DNA from 3 places in the Acidihalobacter prosperus genome. Region 2 is predicted to be linked to each of the others. Evidence: predicted binding sites of a transcription regulator. Region 2 holds the regulator's gene; each other region holds the start of a gene.
The links. Region 2 encodes sigma-54, which starts transcription at its own class of promoters, with help from an activator protein. Its sites were predicted from a motif close to TGGCANGNTNCNTGCTT; they were not measured.

Region 1 (10,410 bases), on a different contig from region 2:
CGGTCTTCTTGTGGCTCACCATTTTCTTGCCGTCGACCATCTGCGTCACCGGCTTGCTTTCGATGTAGACCACCGCCATCAAGCGACCGACGTTGTTGCGCGTGGCCTCGCTCATCAGGTGAGCGCCCTCGGCATTGAGGGTGATGAACACGGCCGGAGAATTGCTCTGCTGGGCGAAGCCGGATGCGGCATTGACCACGTAGTCACCGGTCAGGATGACATGACGTTGCAGCAGGATCGGCGTGCCGCTGCGCTCGTGGAACAGGCGCGCGTTGGGTGGCACATTGCCGGTACGCTCGGCGTTGGCGGCGTTGCCGTCGCGCGAGACCAGACGGAACTCCAGGCCGGCGGTGGCGCCGAGAATGTCCTTGGCGCGAGCCGTGTCCTGCACGCCCGGCAATTCGACCACGATACGGTCCTTGCCCTGCTGCTGGATCACCGGCTCGGACACGCCAAGCTCGTTGACGCGATTGCGCAGCGTGGTGATGTTCTGCTCCATCGCGTAGCGCTGGGTCTGCGCCAGCGCCGCCTGGCTCATGTGCGCGGCCAACGCGGGCACGCCGTCGCGCTGCACCGGCGAGAAGGTCAGGTCGGTGTATTCGCCGCCGAGGGCCGACTCGGCCCTGTCGCGCTGGGTCGCGTCCGGAAAGCGGATATACAGCGCTTCCTTGTCGCGGCTGACCTCGGTGTAGCGGATCTGTTTGCCCATCAGGAAGCGCCGGATGCCGGATTCGTCGCGGTCGAGCACCTGCTCCACCGCCGCGCCCATGTCGATCTGCAGCAGAAAATGCACGCCGCCTCGCAAATCCAGGCCGAGGTACATGGGTTCAGCACCCAGGTCGCGCAGCCACTTCGGCGTGGCCGGGGCCAGATTCACCGCCACGATATAACGGTTGCCCAGCGCCGCCTTCAGCGGATCGATCGCCTTGAGCTGCTGCTCGGTATCGTAGAAACGCACGAGGAAGGTGGCGCCCTCATGCTCGATGCGTTTGTAGCGGATACCGCTCTTGTCGAGCGTGGTCTTGATCTCGCCCGCCAACGCCCCGCTTACCGGTGTGTCGCGATGCGAAATCTGGATGGCGGGGTCTTCCCCGTAGAGGTTGGGCAGCGCGTACAGCAGCCCGACCGCGATGACCGCGACGATCAGCAGATATTTCCAGAGCGAATAACGATTCATCCGGCAGCTAGTCCTGGTGTCGGCTCAGAGTCCCTTGATGGTGCCCTTGGGCAGTACGGAGGTCACCGCCTGCTTCTGCAGCTTGACCTCGACACCCTCTGACACCTCGACCTGCACGAAGTTGTCGCCGACCGCGGTGACCTTGCCGACGATGCCGCCATTGGTGACCACCTCGTCGCCCTTGGACAAGGCCTCCAGCAAGCGCTTGTGCTCCTTGGCCCGCTTGCTCTGCGGGCGGATGATCATGAAATACATGACCGCGAACATGATGGCGATCAGGATCATGAAATCGAGGCCGCCGCCGGGCTGTGCCGCCGCTGCCGTGCCGCCTTCAGCGGCCAACGCATTGGGAATGAAAAAGCTCATCGCACGCTCCTTGGGAATAGGGCTTTGTGAGGTCGCGAGGGTGCCCGTTACCCTCGCAAAGGCGGCGTATTATGGCACAGCGCCGCCGGGTTTTGCGCGCAGCGCCCGGAACTCGTCCACATAGGCGGCCAGCCGCCCCTGTGCGATGGCCTCGCGCAGCTCGCGCATCAGCGTCTGGTAGTAATGCAGGTTGTGGATCGTATTGAGGCGCGCGCCGAGGATCTCGCCGCACTTGTCGAGATGACGCAGGTAGGCCCGCGAGTAATTCCGACAGGTGTAGCATTCGCAGCCCTCCTCCAACGGACGCGTGTCGTCGGCATAGCGGGCGTTGCGGATACGCATGACGCCGCTGCGCGTATACAGAAAGCCGTTGCGTGCGTTGCGCGTCGGTATCACGCAGTCGAACATGTCCACCCCGCGCAGCACCGATTCGACGATATCCTCCGGCGTGCCCACGCCCATCAGATAGCGGGGCCGGTCCGCGGGCAGTGCAGGCAGGGTGAATTCCAGGGTGCGCAGGCGCTCGTCCGCCGGCTCGCCCACCGCCAGCCCGCCGATCGCATAGCCGTCGAAGCCGATGGCCCGCAGGCCCGCCGCCGATTCGAGACGCAGCGCCTCGTACATGCCGCCCTGCACGATGCCGAACAGCGCCGAGGAGCTATCGCCATGTGCCTCGCGGGAACGTGCTGCCCAGCGTAGCGACAGCCGCATCGACGCCGCGGCCTCGTCCTCGGTCGCGGGATACGGCGTGCATTCATCGAACACCATGACGATATCCGAGCCCAGCGCGCGCTGCACGGCCATCGAACGCTCCGGGGTGAGCATCACCTTGTCCCCGTTCACCGGCGAACGAAAGCTGACGCCCTCCTCGCTCAGCTTGCGCAGTTTGGCCAGGCTGAACACCTGAAAACCGCCGGAGTCGGTCAGGATCGGCCGTTCCCAGTGCATGAAACCGTGCAGGTCGCCGTGGCGCGCGATGATCTCGGTGCCGGGCCGCAGCATCAAATGAAAGGTATTGCCGAGCACGATCTCGGCGCCCAGGCTTTCCAGTTCCTCGGGCGTCATGCCCTTGACCGTGCCGTAGGTGCCTACGGGCATGAAGGCCGGGGTCTCCACCGTGCCGCGCTCGAAGGTCAGGCGTCCGCGTCGAGCGGCACCGTCCCGGGTCAGAAGATCGAATTTCATGATGCCCTGGTCAGGAACATGGCGTCCCCGTAGCTGAAGAAACGGTAGGATTCGGCCACCGCGTGGCGGTAAGCCGCCATCACCGGTTTGTAGCCCGCGAAGGCGCAGACCAGCATCAGCAGCGTCGATTCCGGCAGATGGAAATTGGTCAGCAGTGCGTCCACGACCTTGAACTCGTAGCCGGGCGTGATGAAGAGCCGCGTGTCGCCGGCGAAGGGCTTGAGCTCGCCGGATGCCGCTGCGCTTTCCAGGCTGCGCACGCAGGTCGTGCCCACCGCCACCACACGGCCGCCGCGTGCCCGGCAGGCCGCCACTGCAGCGCAGACGACCTCGTCAACCTCGGCGTATTCGGCATGCATATGGTGCTGGCTCGGGTCTGCCACGCGCACCGGCTGGAACGTGCCGGCGCCGACATGCAGGGTCACCCGCGCCGTCTCCACGCCGCGTGCGCGTATTCGCGCCAATAACGCCTCGTCGAAATGTAGACCCGCCGTGGGCGCGGCCACCGCGCCGGCACGGTTGGCGAAGATCGTCTGATAGCGCTCCCGGTCCTCATCCGTATCGCCGCGCTGGATGTACGGCGGCAACGGCACGTGTCCGTGGCGTTCGAGCTGGGCGAGCACACCCTCGTCGCCCGTGAATTCGAGCACGAAGAGTTCACCTTCGCGGCCCAATACCTCGACCGAGACACCGCCCTCCAGTTCCAGGAGACTACCGGCCGGCGGGCTCTTGCTGGCGCGGATGTGCGCCAGCGCGCGGTGATCGCCGGTGAGGCGCTCGATCAGCACCTCGACCCGCCCTCCCGTGGCCTTGCGCCCATAAAGACGTGCCGGAATCACCCGCGTGTCGTTGAAAACCAGCAGGTCGCCTGGCGACAGCAGATCGGGCAGATCGACGATTCGGCGATCCATCGGCCCGTCCGCATGCACGGCGTCGAGCACCAGCATGCGGCTGGCGCTACGCGGCTCAAGCGGCGCCTGCGCGATCAGGCGTTCCGGCAAGTCATAGTGGAAGTCACGGGTCTGCATGGCGCGCGATGGTATCACGCCTCGTCACGCCGATTTGCCTGTCCATGCAATTCGGGTACACTGCCCGGCTCGTGCCGGGATGGCGGAACTGGTAGACGCGCCAGACTCAAAATCTGGTTCCCGCAAGGGAGTGCGAGTTCGATTCTCGCTCCCGGCACCACAGACTAAAAGTCAATGACTTACGCAACCCGCTGTTCTGGCGGACTTCGGCACCCTACTGGCGGTGATCACCAGTCCTCTAGATACGGTCCAGCCGTTGCCGGTAACACTGTTCGTACTCTACTGGTGACAGCTATTCATTAGAACCGTGACGACGTCGGGTCTTATTAGGACATCTCGATGTAATCGAAGATGTTGGCTCGGGCATCGTTGCGGATGTAATAGATGTTCCGCTTGATCCGTTCGCGTTTGAGTCACTGGAAGAAACTCTCGGTGACGGTCTTGTCGTGACTGTGGTTGGGCGTAATGTTGTGCACGCTGCCGGCCTTGTGTCGTGGCCTGCGGTACCCCACCTGCACCCGTATCCCAGCACCCCGCATCAGGCGATGCACGCGGTTGGGACCGCACGACTCGCCCGTCTCGCGCAGATCGCTGTGGATATTGCGATACCCGTAGGCAGCTCCCGATTCCAGCCAGAACTGCTTGATCGGTCCGCACAGGCGTTCGTCTTCGCGACTGCGTGCGGACCGCGGTGCACGCTGCCAGGCGTAGAACCCGCTGGGGTGGACTTCAAGGCAAGCACAAAGCTGTCCGGCCATCGCTGGGAATGCTCGGCAATGAAGGCGTACCTCACCCGGACTGCTTGGCGAAGTACGCCGCGGCTTTTTTAGGATGTCGCGCTCCTTGGTGACCCGCTTGAGCTCTTTCTCCAGGCGACGGATCTCGGCTTGATCGTCGGCCTTGGCCTGATGCTCTGGAGCTTGCGGGCCGTACTTCCTCAGCCAGGCATACAGGCTGTGGGTCGTCACGCAGAACCGCCGACCACCTCGGCCACGCTGTGGCTGCGATCCGTGACCTGACGGACCGCTTCAAGTTTGAACTCTTCGGGATAACGCTTGCTGCTCATGAGCATCTCTCTGATAGCCATTGTCGATGGCTGAAAGGCGTCTAGCAAACCCGTGGCGATTCAGTACGTTCGAAATCAGGGCGACAGATGGCATCGAGACTATCAGCCTGCATGGGATGTCATTCCGGGATCACACATCCAGATGGCGGGTCGTACCGCGTTTAGACGACAACCACGGTCACTTGTAGCAAAACACACAAGATCCGACCCGATGGGACTATCGCGACAGTTTTGACACCCGGCCCAATCGCCAGCGTGTACGCATTAAGCCATGGCGGCGAGCCTGCGCGTGTGCATCCACACTATGGCTCGATTCCTGCTTTTCATCCAAATGGAATCCACGACCAGGAAGCGAGCCGATGTCAGACACCCTATTCAACGAATTTTCCGAAGGTATCCGCAACGGCGAGATCGTCCCCTATCTCGGCCCAGGCGTGCTGCGCGGCGTGACTGATCAGATCAGCGGCGAGCCGGTACCGGCAACCAGCGACGAGTTGATCATGGCCCTCAATCGCGGCCAGCCCATGGCGCCGCGACTAATGTACGAGTTTCCGCGTGCGGCCATGCACGTCGAACTCAAGCGCGGGCGCAGTGCGGTCAATCGTTTCCTCACCGAGACCTACGGCGAGCGGCAGTGGACGCGTTCGCCGCTGCACCGAATGTTGGCCGATCTGCAGGCGCCTTACGTGATCGATATCAACCGCGACACGCAGCTGCAGGACCGCTACGCGGACCGTGCCCACCTGCTGATCCTGGGCACGGCGCGAATCGGCGGTACCGATTACCGCTACAAGCTGTATCACTACGGCGGTCATGCCTACAGCGAAATTGCGGCGGAAACCGCCGACCCGACGCTGCCCGTATTGTTCAAACCGATGGGATCTCCACTGCCTGAACCCAGCTACATCGCCTCCGATGCCGACTATGTCGACTACATCACCGAGTTGATGGGTGGGTTTGCGATACCGGGCTTTCTGAAAGCCCGCCGACGCGGCCTGCGCTATCTGCTTGTCGGCATGCGGCTGACGCGCGACACCGAGCGCATGGTGCTCAGCGATCTGATGCATGGACATGACGAAGGCACGGCCGGGTGGGCACTGATTCCGGAGCCGACGACCAAGGAAGTGCGATTCTGCACACGCCAGGATATCGAGATCATCGAAGCCGATGCCGACGACCTGCTCGCCGCACTTGCGGCCCACACCGCAAGCGAAGCCTGAAGCAGGCCACGATGCTGCTGCCCCGGCCCTCAAGCGGAGACCGGGGCAGCCGAACTTATGGCTGATGCAGGCGCCTCACCGCACGAGCTGCGCGGCAGAGGTTCAATCCTCGGCGCCGAAGCAGCGCGCGTAATCCACGCAGACCTCGCAAGACGGCGAGCGGCAGACGTATACGCCCTCGGCCTGGCAGAGCTGCCTGTAGAGAAAACGCTTCCACTTCATGTCGCGGTCGTTCCGCTGCGCGAGCGCGGGGAAATTTCCGTTCATCAATCGGCTTAAGTCCTCGCGCGACCAAAGCCCAAGATCCTGCCACAGGTGGTCGCCGCCCATGCAGGCGGCGGCCACGATGATCGCCAGCCAGCCTTCGCTGGCGCAGCGTCCCGCGCGGCCGGCTAGCAACAGGGCCACCAAGTCGTCGCGTTCGACGACGCGGGCCTCATCCGCCAACTCGTCCGCACCAAGGGGCACAGGCGTCGTCAGCGGCACGGCCGACGGGAAATGTGTGCTCAGCATCGCTTGCCATTCACTTGGTTCCAGCCCAAGATTCGGCGGCAATGCGCTACCGCCAGACTCTCGGGAGCTGAGTATTTTCGCCAGCAGTGCGTCATTGGCCTGCCCGCTGGCATGCGACATCCAATAGGCGTAACGGGATTCGCGCGTCGGCCCCGGACGGCGCGTCTCTCGACCCGCCTCGCCGCCGGTCGCCCTCATGCCGGCTGCGCGGTCGATGCCGCGTCTTGTGCACGATGACGCCAGGCCCGCCAGGCAGTGGCTGCGGCCGCGGTCTTCCTTGCATCACCCAGACGGCGTGTGTCCACGCCACAATGCGCAAGCTGCACGCCAAGAGCCGCATGCGGCTCGCGCACCAGCACGAGATCGCAGTCGACCAGGCGGACGGCCAGCGCAGCGGGCGGGCAGCCGTCCAATGGGATGATGATGCGCCCGATCAGCTCCGGTTCGTGCCGGCCACAGTCGTAGAGCGCGAAGCTCGCGCCTTCATCCACCGCAACGACCGCGCAGCCGTCGATACGATCGCTCGGCGCCGCATCGCATAAACGCCAAGCGGGTTCTCCCGAATTCGCATGCATGACTACCCCCTTTCGCGCTTCAGCAACGTTGTTGACGTTTTCCCGCCGTGAGCAACGCGCCGTGACGCGCCCAGACCCGCGGCGGGATCCGCTCGAAGCCAAGCCGGACCCGGGCCGTAGCCACCCGGCGGCTGGAGGCGCGATGCGCCAGCCAGCCACGGGCGGCGCTCCGCCACCACTCGCGCCAGACCCGGTTTCCCGGGGCGGGCGCCGCTTCCAACTGCAATCTCGATTCGAAGTCCATGCGCTTTCTCCCGGCGCGCCTCAGCGCGCCCTGATTTCGGCCTGGGCAGCAGCCACCATCGCCGGCGGGATGCCGGTGAGCGAACCGGGCGGGTTCATCGCCTCGCCGGCGGCATTCGTGATCGCCCCTTCGATGGGACAGATGCTCGCGCACTGCGGGACGTCGTAGCTGCCCTCGCACTCGGTGCACTTGCGATCGTTGATCACGAAATGCTTGGGTGCCTGCAGGATCGCGTCGCTGGGGCATACCGGTTGGCAGGCCCAGCAGTTGACGCAGGATGAAACGATCCTCAATGACATCGTCCGTTCCTCCTCTTCAGGCCACGACCAGGCATTCGTCGGCGGCAGTCATCAGCGCACCGGCCTCCCACATCTCGCGGTAAACCGCGGCGACGGCGTCCTCGATCCGCTCCATCGCATGCTCGCCGTTGGGCTTGATCCCGGCTGCTTCGAGCATGTCCCAGGGCTCGTAACCGATCTTCGAGCAGAGCACGGCCTCGCAGCCCGACAGCGTGGCGATGGTCCGCGACAGCACACTCTCGCCGTCGCCGCAGGTGTCGCCACCCTCGCAGTAGTTGTCGGTCTTGCGATGGCTGATGAAGCGCACGCCGGCCGGCGAGGCCTCGTAGATCAGGAACTCGTGCGCGTGGCCGAAGTGCTGATTGATCACGCCGCCGCCCTGGCTGGCGATCGCCATCAGCACCGGACGCGCATCGGGGTCGATGTCCGCCGGCGCCGCCGGCTTGGCCTGGGCATGCTGGTTGAGCTCGGCCTCGATCGAACGATGCACCTCGGCACGTCGTACCATGGCGGCTTCGTAGTCGATCTCCATGGCTTCGATCTTGTCCAGGGTGAACTCCTCGCCGCGATCCTCGCCGAGCAGGCCGACCGCGTCGGCGCGGCACTGACGGCAGTGGCGCATCATGTTCATGTCGCCGGCACAGGCGTCCTGCAGGTTCTGCAGTTCCTCGGGCTCCGGACCGCGCTGCCCCATCAGACCGAAGAAGGTGCCGTGCTCGGCCTCGCTGATCAGCGGCATGACGTTATGCAGGAAGGCGCCCTTGGACTTGACGATGCGGCTGACCTCCTTGAGGTGCTCGTCGTTCACGCCCGGGATCATCACCGAGTTGACCTTCACCAGGATGCCGCGCTCGGTGAGCATCTGCAGACCCTTCTGCTGCTGCTCGATCAGGATCGCCGCAGCCTCGCGGCCCTTGATGCGCTTGTTTTCCCAGAAGATCCAGGGATAAATCTTGGCGCCCACGTCTGGGTCCACGGCATTGATCGTGATGGTCACGTGGTCGATGTTGTGCTTGGCCAGCTCATCCACGCTCTCGGGCAACGCCAGGCCGTTGGTGGAAACGCACAGCTTGATGTCCGGGGCCTGTTCGCTGAGCATGCGGAAGGTCGCGAAGGTGCGCTCGGGGTTGGCCAGCGGATCGCCGGGGCCGGCGATGCCGAGCACCGTCATCTGCGGAATGTTGGCGGCCACCGCCAGGGTCTTCTTGACCGCCTGGTCCGGGGTCAGCAGTTCGGACACCACGCCCGGGCGCGACTCGTTGCTGCAGTCGTACTTGCGGTTGCAGTAGTGGCACTGGATGTTGCACGCCGGCGCCACGGCCACGTGCATGCGCGCGAAGTAGTGATGCGCCTGCTCGGAATAACAGGGGTGGTTGTAGACCTTGTCGCGGATTTCGTCGGGCAGGTGCGCGAGCTGGTCGTCGGTGCTGCCGCACCCGCTGGAGGAGCAGCCCGACTGCTGGGGCTGTGCACCGGCCGAATCAAGCACTGTCAGTTCCATCCGTATGACCTCGCGATTGGGTGGGTTCGTAATCTTCACGTGGCAATCTCCGTGCCCATCGGGATAAAAATTACAACAGTTTGTTTTTATTGATTTTTTATTGAGACCCACGGCACCCGAACAAAATCCGAGATGTCGATAACCGGACATCGACTGTGGCATGTGCGATATGCGACGCCGGCATCGGGATGCACGTGCGACCGCCGGGTGGACGCCGCGCGGCGTCCACCCGGAAAAGGGACGATGGGGCATTCAGATCTGGCGGACGCGGATCTTGAGGGTCTGGATGCGGTAGGCGATCTGCCGCGGTGTCATGCCGAGCAGCCGAGCGGCCTTGGCCTGCACCCAGCCGGCCTGCTCCAGCGCGGCGACCACGCGCTCACGCTCGCTGAGATCGGGATCGTTGAGACTGGCGGGCTGCGTCACCTGCGGCTCGTCCGCCGCGGCGCGCGGCGGCAGGCCTGAAGGCGTGACGACATCGCTGTCGATGTTGCCGTCCTCGCTCATCACGGCGGCGCGTTCGAGGCAGTTTTCCAGCTCGCGCACGTTGCCCGGCCAGTCGTGACTGGCGAGGGCACGCATCGCGCCGGCCGTCAGCGACAGCGCCCGCCCCTGCCGGTCTGCGATCTTGTCGAGCAGGAACTGCGCCAGCTCCGGCAGGTCGCCGACGCGCTCGCGCAGCGGCGGCAGATAAATGGGCATGACGTTTAGCCGATAGTAGAGATCCTCGCGGAATTCGCCCCTGACCACGGCGTCCTCGAGGTTGCGGTTGGTGGCCGCGATCACGCGCACGTCCACGCGCAGCGTGCGCGTGCCGCCCAGGCGCTCGAATTCGCCCTCCTGCAGCACGCGCAGCAGCTTGGCCTGGAAGGCCGGGGTGATTTCGCCGATCTCGTCCAGGAAGATGGTGCCGCCGGCGGCCTGCTCGAAGCGCCCGCGCCGGCTGGCCACCGCCCCGGTGAAGGCGCCCTTCTCGTGACCGAACAGCTCGGATTCGAGCAGATTGTCTGGCAGGGCCGCGCAGTTGAGCTTGATGAACGGCGCGCTCGCGCGCGGCGAGTTGTAGTGCACGGCGTTGGCGACAAGCTCCTTGCCGGTGCCGGACTCGCCGCGCACCAGCACGGTGGTGTTCCACTTGGAAACCTGGCGCACCTGCTCGAATACGCGGCGCATCGCCGGCGCATGGCCGACCAGGGTGTCGAAACCGTATTCGCCGCGCAGCTGGCGGCGCAGCGA
Region 2 (10,410 bases):
ATCGAAGATGGTCCGGCCGCCGCGTCGGAAGGCGAGGTCCTGAACCTCGATCAGCGGCTTCTCGTTTTGGTCCAGCATGGCACCCCAGACCGCATCCATTGCGGAAAGCGTAGCAGTCTCGAAGAGTCCGGCCGGACTGTCAACCTTCCCGACCGACTGATTCACAGACCGAGCAGCTGTGTCAGCTGGCGGCATTCGTCGACGACGGCGGGCGGCCCGTCGACCAGCAGACAGCGGTCCACCGGTCCAGGCGCGGCGGCGAAGGCCTCCAGCAGGCTCCGCCGTTTGCGTGCGTCGTCTTCCGCCCGGGGCCGGTAAAGGCCCACCCCGCCCGGGCGGTCGGGGTGTTCCGCGCGCCAGGGCGCGCCGATGCCGGGCAACGGCGGCTCCGCAGCCTGCGCAGGCGCCACGCCCGCCCGCTTCAGGGCTTCCATCAGGCCGCGCGCGGTGGTCGCATCGACCTGCTCGAACACGAGACCGGCCAGTCGGGAGCCGAGCGTATACAGGTGTTCGACCAGCTCCGGCACGGCCAGCTGACGGACGCCGCACCCCAGCCAGAAACACAGATGCGCGCCCGTTTCCTCCGCCCATCCGGAAACATCGGCTGGCATCCAGGCGGACGACGGCAGGCCGACGCAGGCGTAATCGTTTGCGTAATAGGCCGGTCGCCAGTCGACCGGCAGATCCGAAGGATAGTAGGACGCCACCCATTCCGGGCGACCCCAGTCCCAGACACCGATTTCCACACGACTCACACCCTCACCTCCTGTCCGCTCGCCGGCACGGCGCCATGGTATCGACCGCACCCGGCAGAATCCCCGGACACGCCGACGGCCTAGACGCTAGAATGCCGGCCATGCGTTTCGATCTGTTTAACGAGCTATCCGTTCCGTCCGCCGGCGATCGCAGCGAGCGGGCCGTGTTCGAGGACACGCTCGCGCAGTGGGTGCTGGCCGAATCACTGGGATTTTCGACCGGCTGGCTGGTCGAGCACCACTTCATGCCGGAGTACTCACACAGTACTGCGCCGGAGCTGTTTCTCGCGGCCGCCTCGCAGCGCACGCAACGTCTGCGCCTGGGGCACGCCATCGTACCGCTGCCCTACCATCATCCGATACGGGTCGCCGAACGCCTCGCCACGCTCGACGTCCTCTCGGGCGGGCGCGTCGAATTCGGTTTCGGCCGCGGCTTCTCACCGCAGGAATACCAGGCCTTCGGCCGCGAGATGCGCGACAGTCGCAGCTACGCCGAGGAGTCGCTCGCCGTGATTCGCCAGGCCTTCGCCGACGGGCGGGTGAACTTCCGTGGGCAGCATTTCGATTTCGCGGACCTCGCCGTGCTGCCACGGCCGCTGCAGCAACCTCATCCGCCGATCTGGACCGCCGCGGTCAGCCCCGACAGCTTCGAACTCGCTGCCCGACAGGGCATCGGCGTGCTGGTCGGCCCCTTCAAGCCCTGGTTCATGGTGCGCGAGGACATCCGCTGCTACCGGGAAGCCTGGCAACGCCAGCACGGCGGCGCCGCGGACGACCCGCGACTCAACCCGCGCGTCGCCATGACCATCGGTATCCATTGCCACGACGACCAGCGCACCGCCCGCCGCCAGGCGCGCGACGGCCTGGTCTGGTTCTACCGCCAGCTGCTGGGGCAGACACGCGGGGTGCTGGAGCGTCTGTACGAAGGCTACGAATACTACCGCCGCTTCGGCGCCTTCCACGGTCTCATGGGCAAGGCGCTCACGCTCGGCACGCTCGAAACCCTGGGCATGACCGTGGTCGGCAACCCGGATCACTGCATCGAGCGGCTGTCGGCGCTCAAGGCGGCCGGGGTCGACCACGTGATGCTGGCCTTCGGCGCGGGCGTACTGCCGCAGACGCAGACCGTGGACGCGATGCACCTGTTCGCCGAACGGGTGATGCCGGCGTTCACCGACTGATGCGGATCGTGGTCACCGGCAGCGCAGGCCGCCTCGGCCGTGTGCTCGTGCCCCGCCTGCTGGCCTCTGGCCTGGCCGACGAGGTAACCGGCATCGACCGCGCACCCGCAGCCTATGCCGACACCCGCTACCGTCACCATCGACTCGACGTGCGCGACCCTCGATCCGCGGCCCTGCTCGAAGGCGCGGATGCGCTGGCGCATCTCGCCTTCGTGCTCATGGGCGGCGGTCTCGGCCGTCGTCGGCACGACCGCGAAGTCGTCCGCGGCATCAACGTCGAGGGCAGTTGCCGCGTGTTCGAAGCCGCCGCACGCGCCGGTGTCCGACAGCTCGTCTTCGTCTCCAGCGCCGCCGTGTATGGCGCGTGGCCGGACAATCCACCCCGACTGACGGAAACCGCGCCGCTGCGCGCCATGCCCGGTTTCGCCTATGCCGAAGACAAGATCGCGGTCGAGCGCTGGCTGGACGATTTCTCCTCCGCCCACCCGGACCTGACCGTGACCCGATTGCGGCCGCATGCCATCGTTGGCGCCCAGGCGCATCCGCTGCTCAACCTCGTGCTGAAGCAACCTCTTTATCCCGCCGCGCGCCCGGTGCCGCTCACGCAATGCATCTGGGAACAGGACGTCGCCCGCGCCATGATCCTGGCGCTGCGGCAACGGACGCCGGGCATCTTCAATCTTGCCGCCGACCCGCCGATGAGCCTGCGCGACATGCTCGGACTGGTACGCCGCTGGCGCCTGCCGGTCACGCCCTCATTGCTCGCCGCCACGCACCGCCTGGCCTGGCGGCTGACCCCGGCAGCGGGCGAGCCCGGCTGGGTGCAGGGTCTGCGCCATCCGCTCGTGCTCGACACCCGACAGGCTCAGCGAACGCTGAGGTTCACGCCCCTGCTCGATGTGGCCGAGTGCGTGCGCCGTGCGGCACGAGGCTGGCCGGACGACGCATGATGCCCGGCGGATGCCCGAACGACGGCTTTTCGGGACGCCCCATGTATAATTTCCCGTTCACGCCCGCGCAGGCGGGCCCCAGTTCCTAAGGAAACCACCGCAACGTGCTGCTCGCCGTCATCGCCATCATCGCCGGTTTCGCACTGCTGATCTGGAGCGCGGACCGCTTCGTGCTCGGCGCGGCGGCTCTGGCCCGCAACCTCGGCGTACCGCCGCTGGTGATCGGCCTGACCATCGTCGGCATGGGCACCTCGGCACCCGAGCTGCTGGTCTCCGCGCTCGCGGCCTGGGACGGCAATGCCGGTCTCGGCATCGGCAATGCCATCGGCTCGAACATCACCAACATCGGCCTGGTGCTCGGCGTCACGGCGCTGATTGCCCCGCTGACCGTGAATTCGAAACTGCTCAAGCGCGAACTGCCGTTGCTGCTCGCGATCATGCTCATCGGCTACGCACTGCTGGCCGACGGCCGGCTCGCGCGGCCGGAAGGCGGCGCCCTGCTGCTCGGCCTGGCAGCCTTGCTGTTCTGGATGGTCTGGTCCGCACGCCGCGCACAGCCCGACGACGCCCTCGCCGAGGAAATCCTCGAAGACCAGCCGCCGCCGATGAGCACGCAGGCCGCACTCGGCTGGTTCGCCCTCGGGCTGGCCGTACTGCTCGGCGGCGCCAAGCTGCTGGTTTGGGGCGCCGTGGCCGTGGCCCATGCGCTCGGCGTCAGCGATCTCGTGATCGGCCTGACCGTGGTCGCCATCGGCACCAGCCTGCCGGAACTGGCCACCACGGTGCTCAGCGCGCGACGCGGCGAGCCGGACATCGCCCTGGGCAACGTCGTCGGCTCCAATCTGTTCAACATCCTCGGCGTGCTCGGACTGCCCGGCCTGATCGCGCCCGGCCCCGTGCCGCACGAAGTGCTCAGCCGCGACTATCCGCTGATGCTGTTCCTGACCGCCCTCCTCTTCCTGTTCGCCTTCGGCCGCCAGCCCAGACGCATCAACCGCGCCGAGGGCGGCGTGCTGCTCGGGGTCTTCATCGGCTACGAATGCTGGCTATACTGGACCGCCTGAAACCCATGTCTCTTGACGACCAACAGCTCATCACCCTCGGCCTGGCCGTGATCCGCACCGAAAGCGAGGCAGTCGCCGCGCTGGCGGAGCGTATCGACGACACCTTCGTGCGCGCCTGCCATCACTTGCATGCCTGCGAAGGACGCATCGTCGTCCTCGGCATGGGCAAGTCCGGGCACATCGGCGGCAAGATCGCGGCAACCCTGGCCAGCACCGGCACGCCGGCCTTTTTCGTCCACCCCGGCGAGGCCAGTCACGGCGATCTCGGCATGATCACGCCACGCGACGTGGTACTCGCGCTGTCGAATTCTGGCGAAACCGATGAAATCCTGACCATCCTCCCGCTTATCCGCCGCCTCGGCGTACCGCTGATCGCGCTCACCGGACGCCCGGAATCCAGTCTCGCGCGCGAGGCCACGGTACATATCGACATCAGCGTCGCCCGCGAGGCCTGCCCGCTCGGGCTCGCGCCGACTTCGAGCACCACGGCGACGCTCGCCATGGGCGATGCACTGGCGATCGCACTGCTCGAGGCGCGCGGCTTCACCGCCGAGGACTTCGCCCGCTCGCACCCGGGTGGCCGCCTCGGCCGCCGTCTGTTGCTGCACGTGGCCGACGTGATGCGGCGCGGCGACGACGTACCCGCCGTCACGCCCGACACCATACTCAGCGACGCCCTGCTCGAAATTACCCGCAAAGGACTCGGCATGACCGCGGTGGTATTCGAAAACAAGGTCGTCGGGGTCTACACCGACGGCGACCTGCGCCGCACGCTCGACAGCGCGCTCGACATCCATGCCACGCCGATCGAACGCGTGATGACGCGCGACTGCAAGACTGCGCGCCCCGACATGCTGGCAGCCGCGGTGGTCAAGCTGATGGAGGACCACCGTATCCAGGCGCTGCCGGTCGTCGACGAGCAGTCCCGACTGGTCGGCGCGCTGAACATGCATGACCTGATGCGTGCGGGCGTGGTGTGACATGAGCCGGGACAAGCACGCGGGCGCCGCCCCGAACGACATCGAACAACAGCCGGCAGGCCCGGTGCTGGCGCGCGCGCGCGCCATACGCGTGATGATCTTCGACGTCGACGGCGTACTCACCGACGGTCGCCTGTTTCTCGGCGACGACGGCCAGGAATACAAAGCCTTCAATTCGCGCGACGGTCACGGCATGCGCATGCTCCAGGCCAGCGGCGTGACCCTCGCACTGCTTACGGGAAGGCGTTCGCAGGTCGTCGCCCGCCGCGCGGCCGATCTCGGCATCGAGCACGTGATCCAAGGCCGCCGCGACAAACTGCCGGCCTTCGAGGATCTGCTGACGACGCTCGGGCTACCGCCTGCCGCCGCCGCCTTCGTCGGCGACGACCTCGTCGACCTGCCGGTGATACGCCGCGCCGGGCTCGGCATCGCCGTCGCCGACGCGGCCGCCGAAGTCCGCACGCACGCGCACTGGGTGACGGCACGCGCCGGCGGCCAGGGTGCGGCACGCGAAGCCTGCGAACTGGTGATGCGCGCCCAGGGGCAGTACGAACGCCTGGTCGCGACCTATCTCGCATGAACGCGCAGCGCCTGCTCACAGGCGCCGCACTGGCCGTCACCCTGCTACTGGGTCTGTGGCTGGCTCGACACGTGCTGCCGCCGCCGCTCAAGGTTGCCCCCTTGGCCCGCGGCACCGACTACTCCGCCGACGACATCACCCTGACCCAGATGCGCCGCGATGGGCAGCCACGCTACCGGCTACGGGCGACGCATCTCGCACACACCCTGCCCGACCGCCTGACCCGGCTGACCGATCCCGTGCTCGTGGTATATCCTGAGCACGGCGCGCCGGTCACGCTGCGCTCACCCAGCGCGGTACTGTTGCCCGGCGACACCGTCGTGCGCATGCCGGAACGGGTGGTGATCACGCGTCAGGACGCGCAGGGTCGGACGATTCGCGTGATATCCAATGATGTGACGGTCGACACGCGTCGGCAGATCGCGACCAGCCCGAAACCCACGCGCATCGAAGGCCCCGGCTACGTGACGCGGGGCATCGGCCTGGACGCGAATTTCAAGCAGCAGGTCTTCGACCTCCTAAAGGACGTGAACAGTGTCTACACCCGCCCCACCGCGCAGCCCTGAGCCCCGGCCGAGCGTAGAACGGCGCGTGCCATGGCGCCTGCTGTTTCTAGCCGCGCTGCTGCCGGCCGCTGCCGTGGCCGCGCCGCCGGTGGCACGCGATGCGCCCGTGCATATCAGCGCAGACCGATTTCATTTCGACCAGAAGACCGGTGTCGGCATCTACACCGGGCACGTCCGCGTCACCCAGAACACCCTCACCATCGACGGCGACCGACTGACCGTGGTGGCGCCGCCCAAGGGACCGGTCGAACGCCTGACCATGGACGGCAACCCGGCCACCTTCAGCGACGTCACCCCCAAGGGCAAACCGGTCAAGGGACACGCGGCGCACATGCTCTACCTGCCGGACAGCCGGCAGATACAACTGCAGGGACAGGCCGAACTGAGCCAGGAGCGCAACACCTTCAGCAGCACGCATATCGTCTACGACACGAAAAATGGCGTCGTCACCGCCGGTGCGCCTGGGCATCGCGTCGAGGCCACGCTGGTGCCCGATCAGGGCACGACGGGAAAATCCGCGCCATGAGCGTGCTCGGCGCCAGTGGCCTGACCAAGCGCTATCGCGGACGCGACGTGCTCGGCGGCGTTTCCCTCGAGGTCGGCAGCGGCGAAATCGTCGGCCTGCTCGGCCCCAACGGCGCGGGCAAGACCACCTGCTTCTACATCATCGTCGGTCTGATTCAGCCGGATTCGGGGCGGATACACCTCAACGATCAGGACATCACCCGCTTCCCCATGCACGCCCGCGCACGCATGGGCGTTGGCTATCTGCCGCAGGAAGCCTCGGTTTTCCGCCGCCTCAGCGTCGAAGCCAACATCCGCGCCGTACTCGAACTGCGTGACAATCTCGACCCCAGGGCACAGAATGAAACCCTGGAAAGTCTGTTGGATGAATTGCAGATCGGGCATATCCGCGCCAGTCGCGGCTTCAGCCTCTCGGGCGGTGAGAGACGACGCGTCGAGATTGCGCGCGCGCTGGCCGCCGACCCGGCCTTCATCCTGCTCGACGAACCCTTCGCCGGCGTCGACCCCATTTCGGTACTCGACATCCAGCGGATCGTGCGACACCTGAGCGACCGGGACATTGGCGTCTTGATTACCGATCACAATGTGCGTGAAACCCTCGGCATCTGCCAGCGAGCCTATATCCTGAGCGAGGGTCATGTGCTCGCCGAAGGCGCGCCGGAAGACATCCTGCACAATCAGAAGGCCCGCGAGGTCTATCTGGGGCAGGACTTCCGACTCTAACAACATCCCGTAGACCGATGATGACCATTGCGTTAAACGCGGATTCAAGATAAACATCAGGCGCGATGATCAAGCCATCCATTCAACTCAGGCTGGGGCAATCCCTGGCGATGACTCCCCAGCTGCAGCAGGCGATACGTCTGCTGCAGTACTCGACGCTCGAGCTGCAGACGCACATCCAGGAAGTGCTCGAGACCAACCCCATGCTCGAAATCGACGAGGACGGCGGCCGGGGCGAAGGCGCGGACGGCGAACCGATCAACGGCGAAGCCCGCGAAAGCAGCGCCGAGGACAGTCCGTCGCAGGACACGATTCCGGACGAGCTGCCCGTCGACAGCGCCTGGGACGACATCTACGAACCGCCCTCCGCGGCCGGCTCCGCACCCTCCGAAGGCGACGACCGCGACCCCTATGAGTCGCAGAGCGGAGACGGCGAATCGCTTGCGGACCATCTGCTCTGGCAGGTCCACCTCGCCACCATGAACGAGCAGGACCGCCTGATCGCCATGACCCTGATCGACGCGATCGGCAACGACGGCTATCTTCAGGAAGACCTGGAAAACATCCGCGCCTCGCTCGCGGATCAACTGCAGACCGAACTCGAGATCGAGGACGTCGAAGCCGTACTGCATCTCGTACAACGGCTCGATCCGCCCGGCTGCGGTGCGCGCAACCTGTCCGAGTGCCTTGACATACAGCTCTCGGAGATGCCGAGGGACACCCCCCGGCTGGCATCGGCGCGGCATCTTGTGCAATCGCACATCGACCTGCTCGGCAACCACGATTTCAAGGCACTGATGCGTCACCTGGATCTGGACGAGACCGAGCTGCAGGAAACCATCGCACTGATCCAGTCGCTCAACCCCCGCCCTGGCGCGCAGATCAGCAACAGCCGCCCCGAGTACATCGTCCCCGACGTGACCGTGCGCAAACAGGGGCAGCGCTGGCGCGTGGAGCTCAACTCGGAGGTGGCGCCGCGCCTGCGCGTGAATTCGACCTACGCCTCGATGGTCCGGCGCGCGGACAGCAGCGTGGACAACACCTACATGAAGAATCAGCTGCAGGAGGCCCGCTGGTTCATCAAGAGCCTGCAAAGCCGCAACGAAACCCTGTTGCGCGTCGCCACCGCCATCGTCGAGCAACAGCGAGGCTTTCTGGAATACGGCGAGGAGGCCATGAAACCGCTGGTGCTGCGCGACATCGCCGAACAGGTCGAGATGCACGAATCGACCATCTCCCGCGTCACCACCCAGAAATACATGTATACCCCCCGCGGCATCTTCGAATTCAAGTACTTCTTCTCCAGCCATGTCGGCACGGCCGACGGCGGCGAGTGCTCGGCCGTCGCCATACGCGCGATGATCCGCAAGCTGATCGAGGGCGAACCCGGTGACAAGCCCCTGTCGGACAGCAAGATCGCCGACCTGCTCGGCGAAAAGGGCATCCAGGTGGCGCGCCGCACCGTGGCCAAGTACCGCGAGGGCATGAACATCCCGTCCTCCAGCGATCGCAAGCGCCTCAACTAGACTCAGATTATGGCGACTTCACACGTATCCTCGACCTTGCGCACCGCGAAACACCTGCCGCGGGCCGGCCGGACCAGGGAGCACGGTCGGGTGCGAGCGTCGACATCAGGCGGCGGGGGATGCCGCCCCTGGCCGCGAAAGCGGCCGCGGGATGGCGCCAGCCATGACGGCCCCGCCCCCCACATGGGCACATAAGACATGGCCCTCAACGAGGAGTATCGTATGCAAATCAATCTGTCCGGGCACCATATCGAGCTGACCGACGCCCTGCGCAGCTATGTGAGCGAAAAATTCCAGCGCCTCGAGCGGCATTTCGACAACATGATTGACGTCCACGTGATCCTCTCCGTAGAAAAACTGCGCCAGAAAGCCGAAGCCAGCCTCAATCTCAGCGGCAACCAGCTCTTCGCGGACGCCGTCAGCGAAGACATGTACGCCGCCATCGACGCACTCGTCGACAAGCTCGACCGGCAGGTCATCAAGCACAAGGAAAAAACCAAGGACCACCACAAGGCCGAAGCGACCAAACGCACGGCCACCTGAAAACATCGGGGCGACACCTGAACCATGCAGATAGGCGAACTTCTCACCACCGAGCGCATCCTCAGCGGTGCCGACATCCACAGCAAGAAACGGGCGCTGGAAGCACTGAGCGAGCTGCTGGCCCAAGGCGGGCAGGTTTCCTCGCACGAGGTCTTCGATACCTTGCTCGCGCGCGAACGCCTCGGCAGCACCGGCTTGGGCCATGGGGTGGCGATCCCCCACGGCCGCATGACCGGGCTCAAGGAGACGCAGGCCGCCTTCATCAAACTCAGCGGGGGCATCGATTTCGATGCCCCCGACCAGCAACCCGTCGACCTGCTGTTCGCGTTGCTGGTGCCGGAGGATAGCGCCAGCGAACACCTGGAGACGCTTTCCAGGCTGGCGCAGCTGTTCAGCGACCCGGTCGCCGTGCAACAGCTGCGCACTGCCGATGGCAGCGAAGCCACTCTGGGACTGCTCAGCGACTGGGAAGCCCGGCACGCCGCCTAGGCGACGCCATGGAAGCCAATCTTTCAGCGGCTGCCCTCTACCAAGCGCTCGGCAAGCGCCTGCAGCTCTCCTGGCTGTCGGGACGCGACGGAGGCGTACACCAGCTGTCCGCCGCCGACACGCACTGGGGCGGCGCCACCCTCGTCGGACATCTGAATCTGGTGCACCCGCATTGCGTCCAGGTGCTTGGCAGTCGCGAGTGCGCCTATCTGCGCCAGCTCGACGACGACGCCCGCGAACAGGCCTTGCGGCAGATGTTCAACGGCGAAAGCATTCTGATCGTGATCGGCGGCGGGGAATTCCCGGACGAGCGCATGATCGGGCTGGCCGAGCACGCCGGCATCCCGCTGTTCGCCTCGCCACTGGCCACCCAGGAACTCATCAGCACCCTGCGCTACTACCTGAGCGAGACCCTCGCCGAAACCGCCACCGCACACGGCGTGTTCATGGAGGTACTCGGCACGGGTCTGTTGCTGACCGGCGACAGCAACGTGGGCAAGAGCGAGCTGGCGCTGGAACTGATCACCC
Region 3 (10,410 bases), 200 kb from region 2:
CATCGGAGTTCGCTCTATGCCCAGCAACTCGCCTATGAAATCGTGCTGCGCATGTTCGAGATGATCAAGGCGGGAGACGTGCCGCTGGACCTGGATCGGTACCGCGACATGATGCGGAGCCCTTACCCGGCGGATACAAGGTGGAATCATTGAGCGAGTGTTGCTGATAAGCAACACCTATGATGTGTGGGGATCGCATACATGGATAGGGTGGCGCAGCTGCGATCGACGAGGTGACTCGACTGGGGTTATTGAATTAATCAATCACATAATGTGATTAGAGATAATTAATAGGTAAAAATAATCAATACTCGCACCAAAATGGTGCTAGTGATTAATTCATGATCTCTGGTGGTGCGAACTGGGTGACGGGGAATCGGTGGGGCTGGCGGAAGCCCTCCTGTCACGTAGCTGTCACCGGCATGGTCGTGCTGGCACGCTAACTGCAGATGCGCTGGGGCGTATGTAAGAGACAGCTCACAATGTTTCTTTTTCGCAACATCCCTGTCAGCCATCTGGAGTGAAAAGTATGCGCCTGAAGAAACGGTTTCAGCCAACGACGTTGATGATTGCCCTGGGAATGGGAGCGGCCATGGTGGGGGTGGCTACCCGTGCGAACGCGACGCCGAGTGCGACGATTTACGGGATGGTGGGTGTTGTCGGCACGTACAACACGGCAACGGTCAATGGTGAGAAGGCCACCTACGGCATTCAGAACAATATCAGTCAGGTCGGCGTGAAGGGCGACCTGGGCGAGGCCGGGGGTACCAAGTTCATCTACAACTACGATCTGTTCGTCGATCCGACCACGGCGATCGGCACGCCTTCGACCTACTGGGCGTATCTGGGCGCCACCGGCCCCTGGGGCACGCTGAAGGCCGGCCGGCTCGAATCCACTTACTTCAACGATGTGGTGCTGCCCTTCACCCCGTTCTGGTGGATGTATCCCACCACGGTGAACGCCTTCGAGCAGGATAAGGCAGTGTCCTATGTCTCGCCCATGATGGGTGGCCTGACGCTGTCCGTCGAAGGCTTCAACATCGGCAAGGGCGCCACGAGTGCCAGCAAGTCGACCAACAATTATTCGTTTTCCGGTACCTATACGTTTGGCGACTACACGCTGGGCGCCGGTTTCGAGTCCTTCTCGAAGTACGGTAATGGCGCCACGGCCTATAGTGCCTCGCCTTCGCAGTCGGTCTGGCTGACACCCATCAATGAATACGCCGGCGTGCTGCTCAAAAACAAGGTCGGTTTGCGTGGCACCTACAGCGCAGGGGCGTTGAGCGTCAGCTTGGGCGGCTTCGGCTACAAGCCGACGTCGATGCTGATGACCGCGGCCCAGAATACGCATGAGATCTATACCTATCTGGCGACCGCAAGCTACGGGTTCACACCGAAGTGGACGGTAATGGGCAACATTTCCACGACCACGCAGGCGAGCAACGGCGCGCTGCCGCGGGCGAGAGGCACGATCACCACGCTCAGCCTGGCCTATGCCCCGATCAGCGACGTGGCCTTCTATGCCGAGTATCAATACGCGGACAAGAAGGCGGTGGAAAGCGGGCTCGACAGCGACGTGCTGGATGCGGCCGCGAACCCGGTCACGTCCCCGGGCACGAAGGCGGCCAGCCAGTTCGCGATTGGCGGTACCTACACCTTCTGATTGCCCGCGTAACCCACTTTGTCCGCGACGAGCTTCCGGGCGCTTGGCGCCCGGAATTTTTTTATGCGGGTCCATTGTGCTTGTGCCTGGACAAGCGGGTGGCCATACGGCTAACGACGTAGCAAAGACGCACCATAATGGTGCGTCAAGAGGTGACGACTCGGCTCGACAAGGTTTTTTTTATTTTAAAAACAGTGGTGTTCGACTTTTGTCAGGGGATGGCACGCCCCCTGCATGCCTGTGCACCAAGCCTGCGTCGCAGGGTGCCAAGCCAATAGGAGTGATTGCTATGGAAACGGGAGGCAAACAGGTATGAAGCTGCTCATCGCAATTATCAAACCCTTCAAGCTCGATGAGGTACGGGAGGCGCTCTCCGAAATCGGCGTCAAGGGCATCACCGTGGCCGAGGTCAAGGGCTTCGGGCGTCAGAAGGGTCACACCGAACTCTATCGCGGCGCCGAATACGTGGTGGATTTTCTGCCCAAGGTGAAGATCGAGGTCGCGCTCGACGACGCACTGGTGGATCAGGCCATCGAGGCTATCAGCAAGGCGGCCAGCACCGGCAAGATCGGCGACGGCAAGATCTTCCTGTGCCCGCTCGAACAGGCCATCCGCATTCGCACCGGCGAGACCGGCACCGAGGCCCTTTAAAAAACGACGACGAACCAAGATGAGGAAACTGTCAATGAAACCAAAGCATACATTGGGAGCGATCGGAGGGCTGCTCGGCCTGGTGGGGATGTGGCTGATGCCAGGGCTGGCAATGGCCGCTGATGCGCCGCCGAAGATCGATTCGGGCAACACGGCGTGGATGCTTACATCCACCGCGCTCGTCCTGCTGATGACCATTCCTGGCGTGGCGCTGTTCTACGGCGGCATGGTACGCAAGAAGAATCTGATCTCGGTGGCGGCCAAGACCTTTGCCGTTACCTGCCTGATCACGGCGGTATGGGCGATCGCCGGCTACTCGCTGGCCTTCAAGGGCGACGGCATGTTCGTCGGCAATCTCAGCGCCCTGTTCCTGCATGGCATGGGCTACAACAGCATGAGCGGCTCGATTCCCGAGACCGTGTTCATGACCTTCCAGATGACCTTCGCCATCATCACGCCGGCGCTGATCATCGGTTCGGTCGTCGAGCGCATGAAATTCTCCGCGATGCTGTGGTTCATGGGCCTGTGGTCGCTGCTGGTCTACTCCCCGATCGCGCACATGGTTTGGGGCGGCGGCTTCCTGGGTAGCGACGGCGTACAGGACTTCGCCGGCGGTACCGTGGTGCACATCAACGCCGGCGTGGCTGGTCTGGTCGCGGCGCTGGTGCTCGGCAAGCGCAAGGGCTACGGCAAGGAGCCGATGCCGCCGGTGAACGTGGTGTTCACGATGGCCGGTGCCGCGTTGCTGTGGGTCGGCTGGTTCGGCTTCAACGCGGGTTCCGAGCTGGCCGCCGATGGCACCGCCGGCATGGCCATGGCCGTGACCCAGATCGCCACCGGCATCGCCGCGCTGGCGTGGATGTTCGCCGAATGGGCCGCGCGCGGCAAACCCACCCTGCTGGGTATGAGTTCGGGCGCGGTGGCCGGACTGGTCGCGATCACCCCGGCTTCCGGTTTCGTGGGCCCGACCGGTGCTTTCGTGATCGGCATCGCCGCCGGCGTGCTCTGCTTCTGGGCGGCGGTCTACCTGAAGAACATGCTCGGCTACGACGATTCGCTGGACGCCTTCGGCGTGCACGCCATCGGCGGTATCGTGGGCGCGCTGCTGACGGGCATCTTCTCGGCCGCGATCTTCGGCGGCGCGGGCCTGAACGAGGCGGCGCACGGCAGCATCGCGGCGCAGTTCCTGATCCAGCTCAAGGGCGTGATGTTCACCATTGTCTACGACGCGATCATGACCTTCATCATCATCAAGGTGCTGGATGTGATCATGGGCATCCGTGTGTCGGAGGAAGACGAGGTCCAGGGCCTCGACGTCTCTTCGCACGGCGAGCAGGTCTACGAGTAACGGTCGATCCGATCGTGCAAGACGGAACGGGCGCTTCGGCGCCCGTTCCTTTTGTGCCGCCGCGCTCGTATCGCCGGCGCGATCCCCGCATAATCCCCGCCCCATGAATATCTCCGCCGCAAACGACATCGATGGCGCGCCAGCCGCACGCTTGAGCGTGGACGGCCTGCGCACGCCGGTGATCGGGCCTTGCGCGCTGACGTTGGCGCCCGGTGAGTGCGTGGTGCTGACCGGGTCGTCCGGTAGCGGCAAGTCGCTGCTGCTGCGCGCGATCTGCGATCTGGACCCGGCCACGGGCACGGTACTGCTGGAAGGTCGTGCGCGGGAGACGTATGTCCCGCGCGACTGGCGTCGCGCCGTCGCGCTGCTGCCTGCCGAACCGGCGTGGTGGGCGGAAACCGTGGGCGAGCATCTCCTGACGACCTCGGAGGACGTGCTGTCCGCGCTGGGTTTCAGCGCCTCGGTGATGAGCTGGGAGGTGGCCCGGGCATCCAGCGGCGAGCGCCAGCGTCTGGCGCTGGCGCGTCTGCTGCAGTTGCAGCCGCGGGTGCTGCTGCTCGACGAGCCGACCGCAAATCTCGATGCCGGCAATCGTGCGCGCGTCGAGTCGGTGGTGCGCGATTACCTGGTCAGTCGCGCGGCCGCGGCGCTGTGGGTCACCCACGACGCGGAACAGGCCGCCCGCATCGGCGATCGCGAACTGGTCATGCGGGCCGGCCGGTTGGAGGCGAACGCATGCACCTGATCGAACTGACGCCCTTCGAGCTGGGATTGGCCGCACTGCTGATTCTGGCGCTGGCCGGCCTCAGCCTCGCCCTCAGCCTGGGGCTGTCGAAGACGCTGCTGATCGCTGCGGTGCGCACCACGCTGCAGCTCTGGCTGGTCGGGCTGGTGCTCAAGACCCTGTTCGCCTACGCGAGCCCGCTGTGGATCGGCCTGCTCGCCGCCTTCATGCTGCTGGTCGCCGGGCGCGAGGTGATGGCCCGGCAGCAGCGTCGTTTCCGTGGCGGCTGGGGCTACGGCGTGGGCGCGCTCGCGCTGACGGTGCCGTCGCTGTCGATCATCCTGCTGACCCTGCTGGTGATTCTGCGGCCCGAGCCGTGGTACGCCCCGCAATACGCCATTCCGCTGCTCGGCATGCTGATCGGCAACTCGATGACCGGCGCCGCCATCGGCCTCGACCGGCTGACGCAGACCGCCTGGCGCCAGCGCGCGGCGATCGAGGCGCGGCTGATGCTCGGCCAGCGCTGGGACGTGGCGATGAGCGACATTCGCCGCGAATCGGCGCGCGCCGGCCTGATTCCGATCATCAACTCGATGGCCGCCGCCGGCGTGGTCAGCCTGCCCGGCATGATGACCGGCCAGATCCTGGCGGGCGCGCCGCCGACCGAGGCGGTGCGCTATCAGATCCTGATCATGTTCCTGATCGCCGCCAACACCGGTTTTGCCGCGCTCGGCGGCGTCTGGTTCGGCTCGCGCCGACTGTTCGACGAACGCGAAAGGCTGCGGCTGGACCGGCTGAAATCCTGATCTCTGCCCCTTTGTGCGCAGCGGCGGCATACTGCGCGGGAATCGAGTCACGGAGCATGCGCACGAGCCGGATGGAAGCGTTCAGCGATGGCGTGATGGCGATCATCATCACCATCATGGTGCTGGAAATGAAGGTGCCGCACGGCGAGCAGATCGAGGCCCTGAGACCGTTGCTGCCGGTACTGCTGAGCTATGTACTCAGCTTTGTCTATATCGGCATCTACTGGAACAACCATCACCACCTGCTGCACGCGACCGAGCGCATCGGCGGCGGGGTCCTGTGGGCGAACCTGCACCTGCTGTTCTGGCTCTCGCTGTTTCCCTTCGTGACCGGCTGGATGGGCGAGAACCACTTTGCGGCGGCGCCGACGGCGCTGTACGGCGGCGTGCTGCTGATGGCGGCGATCGCCTACAGCATCCTGGTGCGCAGCATCATCGCGCACGAGGGACGCGAGTCCAGGGTTGCCCGCGCGATCGGCGGCGACTTCAAGGGCCTGCTGTCGATTCTGTTGTACGCCGCGGTGATCCCGCTGGCCTACCTGATCCACTGGGCGGCGCAGGCGGTTTACGTGCTGGTCGCGCTGATGTGGCTGGTGCCCGACCGCCGGATCGAGCACCAGCTCGCGGACTGAGTATTCAGCCGCGTTCGTCCTGCAGCAGGCCGGTCACGCGCTCGCGCACCTCGTCGCGCACGCGGCGGAACTCGGCCATGATCTCGTCCTCGGTGCCGGTGGCCTTGGCCGGATCGTTGAGCGGCCAATGCAGCTTGCGCACGCCGGGCGGCAGCATCGGGCAGTGTTCGTCGGCATGGCCGCAGACGGTGACCACGAGGTCGGCGGCGGCGATCATGTCATCGGTCACGCGGGTCGATTCCTGGCCGCTGATGTCGACACCGGCCTCGGCCATCACCGCGATCGCGCGCGGGTTCTTGCCGTGGGCCTCGATGCCGGCCGAGGCGATCTCGAAATCCTCGCCGCCGAGCCGACGGGCCCAGCCTTCGGCCATCTGGCTGCGGCAGGAGTTGCCGGTGCACAGGAACAGGATGGATTTGCGCTTCATTGCGGGAACTCCGTTCAGGAATGGCCGGCCAGCGGCAGCCAGGCCGCCAGCGCGAGCAGGGTGACGAGCAGGACCGGCGGGGTGATGACCAGCCCGACCTTCATGTACTGACCCCAGGTGATGGTCTCGCCCTTGCGCGCGAGCACGTGCAGCCAGAGCAGGGTGGCGAGGCTGCCGATGGGGGTGAACTTGGGACCCAGGTCGCAGCCGATCACGTTGGCGTAGATCATGGCTTCGCGCGCGGCGGCGCTGATCCCATGGCTCTGGTCGATGGCGAGCGCGCCGACCAGCACGCTCGGCATGTTGTTCATCACCGAGGACAGTACGGCGCTGAGGAAGCCGGTGCCGAGCGCCGCCACGGTCGGCCCGTGCCCGCCGAGCCATTCGAGCGCCTGGGCCAGATAGGCGGTGAGTCCGGCGTTGCGCAGGCCGTAGACCACGAGATACATGCCCAAGCTGAAGATCACGATCTGCCAGGGGGCTTCCTTGACCACCTTGCGCACGGGAATCACGCCGCCGCGCCCGCCCTGGTGCCAGCGTCCGGCAAGCCCGAGCAGGATCAGCGCGCCCGCGCCGGTGACCACGGAGACGTGAACGCCGAACTGCGCGGTCACGAAATAGGCCGCGAGCAGCACCGCGAGCAGCGGGAAGCTGGCGCGGAACACCAGCGGATCGCGGATCGCGTGGGCGGGGGCTTCCAGGCCCTCGAGGGCGTAGCGCGCCGGCAGGTCGCGGCGGAAATACAGCCACAACACGACCAGCGTCGCCGCGAGCGCGGCGAGGTCCACGGGTATCATCACCCGCGCGTAATGGTCGAAGGGGATGGCGAAGTAATTGGCGCTGACGATGTTGACCAGATTCGAGATGATCAGCGGCAGGCTGGTGGTATCGGCCACGAAACCGGTGCCGATCACGAAGGCCAGCGCGCCGGCCGGGTTGAACCCCAGCCGCAGCAGGATGGCGAGCACGATCGGGGTGAGCAGCAGGGCGGCGCCGTCGTTGGCGAAGAAGGCCGCGATCAGCGCGCCGAGCAGAATGACGAGCGGGAACAGCCGCTTGCCGCTGCCGCCGCCCCAGCGGGCGACATGCAGCGCCGCCCAGTGGAAGAAGCCGGCCTCGTCCAGGGTCAGCGAGATGATGATCAGGCCGACGAAGGTGAAGGTCGCGTCCCACACGATATGCCAGACGATCGGGATGTCGTGCAGCGTGATCACGCCGGTGGCCAGTGCCAGCAGTGCGCCGCCCGCGGCGCTCCAGCCGATGCCGAGCCCGCGTGGCTGCCAGATGACGAAGACGAGGGTGATCAGAAAGATCGCGAGCGCTAACATGACGACTGGCACCGGATGTTTGAACCGGCCGCGAGTATAATCGTTTTCCCGTATATATCAAATAACGGATGTGTTGCCGAGATGACTCCTGAGCGTTTTTTTCGAGCCCTTTCCGACCAGACACGTCTGCGCTGCCTGGTGCTGATGCAGCGTGCCGGTGAGCTCTGCGTGTGCGAACTGACCGAGGCGCTGGACATGGTGCAGCCGAAGATCTCGCGCCATCTGGCCAGTCTGCGCGAGGCCGGCGTGGTGGCCGACCGCCGCGACGGACTGTGGGTCTTCTACCGCCTGCACGACGATCTGCCCGGCTGGGCGCGCGAGATTCTGGCGGTGAGCGCCGGTTCGCTGCATGCGCAGGCGCCCTTCGCGGAGGACGCCGCGCGGCTGCAGCCGATGACCACGCGGCCACGCAACGGCTGCGCGGCCTAAGGGCGGCACTGGGCTATCCGAGCAGTTCCCGCCGGACGAATTCCGGCACCGCCATTGCCGCGCGGTGGATGGCGTCGTTGTAGTAGTGCGTTTCGAAGCACTTCTGCTCGCATTGTTCCTCGCGCAGGAAGGCGACCGGCGCGGATTTCGCCGCCAGCGTGGTCGACCACCAGCCCGAGGGGTATACCGGTTGCGGGTAGAACAGGGTCAGGGTGTCGAGGAAGCCGCTCTTGCGCATTTCGTCGTGCATGGGCCGGATGATGCTGGTGCTGTGGTAGAGCGGCGATTCGCTCTGCTGCGCGAGCAGGCCGTCCTCGCCGAGCGCGCGCAGGCAGTCGCGGTAGAAGGGTTCCGAGAACAACCCCTTGGCGGGGCCGACCGGGTCGGTGCTGTCGATGATGATGACGTCGATGGAGCCGGGTTCGGCCTCCTTCATCCAGCGAATGCCGTCGCCGAAGAAGAATTCCGCGCGCGGGTCGCCGTTGGATCCGCACAGTGCCGGGAAGAACTGCTCGGACACGCGGGTCACGCGTTCGTCGATTTCGACCTGCACCGCCGACTCGACCTCGGGGTGCTTGAGCACCTCGCGCAGGGTGCCGCAGTCGCCGCCGCCGACGATCACCACCCGCCGCGGGCGCGGATGGCTGAACAGGGCGGGATGGGTCATCATCTCGTGATAGATGAAATTGTCGCGGTCGCTGAGCATGACGAGGCCGTCGATGGTCATTAGCCGGCCGTAGCCCTCGGTTTCAAAGACCTCGATGCGCTGATATTCCGACTGCTCGTCGTGAAGCTTGCGCCGGACCTTGAGCGAAAACGCGCTGCCCGCGTCCGTGTGGATCTCCGTGTACCAGTTCTCGTCGAGCGCCATGCGCCAGTCTCCTTGAAGCGGATGCGAGGCGCTATTATACGGACTCACTTGGGTCAGGGGTCAGGGCATGACGGATTGGTCGATCGACGCTGCGCGCCGGCTATACAACACGGCGACCTGGAGCGGGGGGTACTTCGACGTGGCGGCGGACGGACACGTGCATGCGCACGGACGCAACGGCGAGACGGTCGACCTCGCCGCGCTGGCGGACACCTTGCTCGGCGAGGGAATGCGTCTGCCGATGCTGGTGCGCTTCAACCACATCCTGCGCGACCGCGTGGACACCCTGTGCGGCGCCTTCGACAGCGCCCGCGAGCAGTTCGGCTATCCGGGCCGCTATACGGCGGTCTACCCGATCAAGGTCAACCAGCAGCGCAGCGTGGTCGACGAGATTCTCGGCCACGGCGGCGAGCGCGTGGGGCTCGAGGCCGGCAGCAAGCCGGAGCTGATGGCCGTGCTGGCGCGCGCGCGGGCGGGCGGGGTGATCGTGTGCAACGGCTACAAGGACCGAGAGTACATGCGCCTCGCGCTGCTCGGCCGCCGGCTCGGCCACCGCCCGTACATCGTGATCGAAAAACCTTCCGAACTCGATCTCGTGCTGGAGGCCGCGCAGGATCTCGGCGTGCGCCCGCTGCTCGGCCTGCGCGTGAGACTGTCCTCGGTGGGCAGCGGCAACTGGCAGAACACCGGCGGCGAGAAGGGCAAGTTCGGACTGTCCGCCGCGCAGGCGCTGCGCGTGATCGAGCGGCTGCGCGAACAGGGCATGCTCGACTGCCTGGAACTGCTGCACTTCCACATGGGTTCGCAGCTCGCCAACATCCGCGACATCCAGCGCGGCGTGCGCGAGGCCGCGCGCTACTATGCCGAGCTGCGCCGCCTGGGCGCGCCGTTGTGCATCGCCGACGTCGGCGGCGGGCTGGGCATCGACTACGAAGGCTCCCGTTCGCGCAACTACTGCTCCATGAACTACAGCGTGCACGAGTACGCCGCCAACATCGTGCGCACCCTGCACGAGGTCTGTCGCGACGAGGGTATGCCGCCGCCGGACATCTTCACCGAGGCCGGGCGTGCGATGACCGCGCATCATGCCGTCCTGATCACCGAGGTGATCGACGTGGAGTCGCCCGGCGAACCCGGGCTGGGGGCGCCGCCGGGCGAGGACGAGCCGGTGATCCTGCAGGATCTGTGGCGTCTTGCGGAGGCGGCGGGCGCGCATCCGGCGAGCGAGATCTACCACGATGCGGCCTACTGGCTGAGCGAGGCGCACGGCATGTACACGCACGGCGTGCTCGACCTCGCCCAGCGCGCGCGCGCCGAGGAGCTGTACGTGATCATCTGCCGTCGCCTGTCGGCGGGGCTGGATGGCCAGTCCAAGGTCGAGCGCGACATGCTGGAGGATCTGCGCGAGCGGCTGGCCGACAAGGTGTTCTGCAACTTCTCGGTGTTCCAGTCGATTCCCGACGTGTGGGCCATCGACCAGATCTTTCCGATCATGCCGCTGCACCGGCTGGAAGAACGACCGACCCGTCGT

Region 1: a site for sigma-54 is predicted at 5,128-5,144, ahead of THPRO_RS01740 (SIR2 family protein). Genes of this name have one in related genera too.
Region 3: a site for sigma-54 is predicted at 1,883-1,899, ahead of THPRO_RS08215 (P-II family nitrogen regulator). Genes of this name have one in related genera too.

Annotation. Positions count from the first base shown of each region.
Region 1 is NZ_JQSG02000001.1:352,070-362,479, reverse strand. It holds gene secD (protein translocase subunit SecD) at 1-1,177, opposite strand, end outside; gene yajC (preprotein translocase subunit YajC) at 1,202-1,543, opposite strand; gene tgt (tRNA guanosine(34) transglycosylase Tgt) at 1,613-2,728, opposite strand; gene queA (tRNA preQ1(34) S-adenosylmethionine ribosyltransferase-isomerase QueA) at 2,725-3,756, opposite strand; tRNA gene THPRO_RS01755 (tRNA-Leu) at 3,830-3,916, shown strand; partial or broken gene THPRO_RS16150 (IS3 family transposase) at 4,049-4,822, opposite strand; gene THPRO_RS01740 (SIR2 family protein) at 5,182-6,042, shown strand; gene THPRO_RS01735 (nitrogen fixation protein NifQ) at 6,145-6,753, opposite strand; gene THPRO_RS16550 (hypothetical protein) at 6,750-7,130, opposite strand; gene THPRO_RS16545 (hypothetical protein) at 7,150-7,374, opposite strand; gene THPRO_RS01725 (4Fe-4S dicluster domain-containing protein) at 7,395-7,673, opposite strand; gene nifB (nitrogenase cofactor biosynthesis protein NifB) at 7,690-9,174, opposite strand; gene nifA (nif-specific transcriptional activator NifA) at 9,427-10,410, opposite strand, start outside.
Region 2 is NZ_JQSG02000003.1:102,577-112,986, forward strand. It holds gene THPRO_RS07210 (ABC transporter ATP-binding protein) at 1-78, opposite strand, end outside; gene THPRO_RS07215 (hypothetical protein) at 162-755, opposite strand; gene THPRO_RS07220 (LLM class flavin-dependent oxidoreductase) at 857-1,936, shown strand; gene THPRO_RS07225 (NAD-dependent epimerase/dehydratase family protein) at 1,936-2,886, shown strand; gene THPRO_RS07230 (calcium/sodium antiporter) at 2,991-3,950, shown strand; gene THPRO_RS07235 (KpsF/GutQ family sugar-phosphate isomerase) at 3,956-4,930, shown strand; gene THPRO_RS07240 (KdsC family phosphatase) at 5,025-5,510, shown strand; gene lptC (LPS export ABC transporter periplasmic protein LptC) at 5,507-6,076, shown strand; gene lptA (lipopolysaccharide transport periplasmic protein LptA) at 6,102-6,602, shown strand; gene lptB (LPS export ABC transporter ATP-binding protein) at 6,599-7,324, shown strand; gene THPRO_RS07260 (RNA polymerase factor sigma-54) at 7,390-8,850, shown strand; gene hpf (ribosome hibernation-promoting factor, HPF/YfiA family) at 9,073-9,393, shown strand; gene ptsN (PTS IIA-like nitrogen regulatory protein PtsN) at 9,418-9,882, shown strand; gene hprK (HPr(Ser) kinase/phosphatase) at 9,891-10,410, shown strand, end outside.
Region 3 is NZ_JQSG02000003.1:306,222-316,631, reverse strand. It holds gene THPRO_RS08225 (5'-methylthioadenosine/S-adenosylhomocysteine nucleosidase family protein) at 1-153, shown strand, start outside; gene THPRO_RS08220 (porin) at 530-1,663, shown strand; gene THPRO_RS08215 (P-II family nitrogen regulator) at 1,976-2,314, shown strand; gene THPRO_RS08210 (ammonium transporter) at 2,349-3,662, shown strand; gene THPRO_RS08205 (ABC transporter ATP-binding protein) at 3,766-4,407, shown strand; gene THPRO_RS08200 (ABC transporter permease) at 4,398-5,192, shown strand; gene THPRO_RS08195 (TMEM175 family protein) at 5,249-5,824, shown strand; gene arsC (arsenate reductase (thioredoxin)) at 5,829-6,251, opposite strand; gene THPRO_RS08185 (arsenic transporter) at 6,266-7,579, opposite strand; gene THPRO_RS08180 (metalloregulator ArsR/SmtB family transcription factor) at 7,661-8,008, shown strand; gene speE (polyamine aminopropyltransferase) at 8,022-8,879, opposite strand; gene speA (biosynthetic arginine decarboxylase) at 8,947-10,410, shown strand, end outside.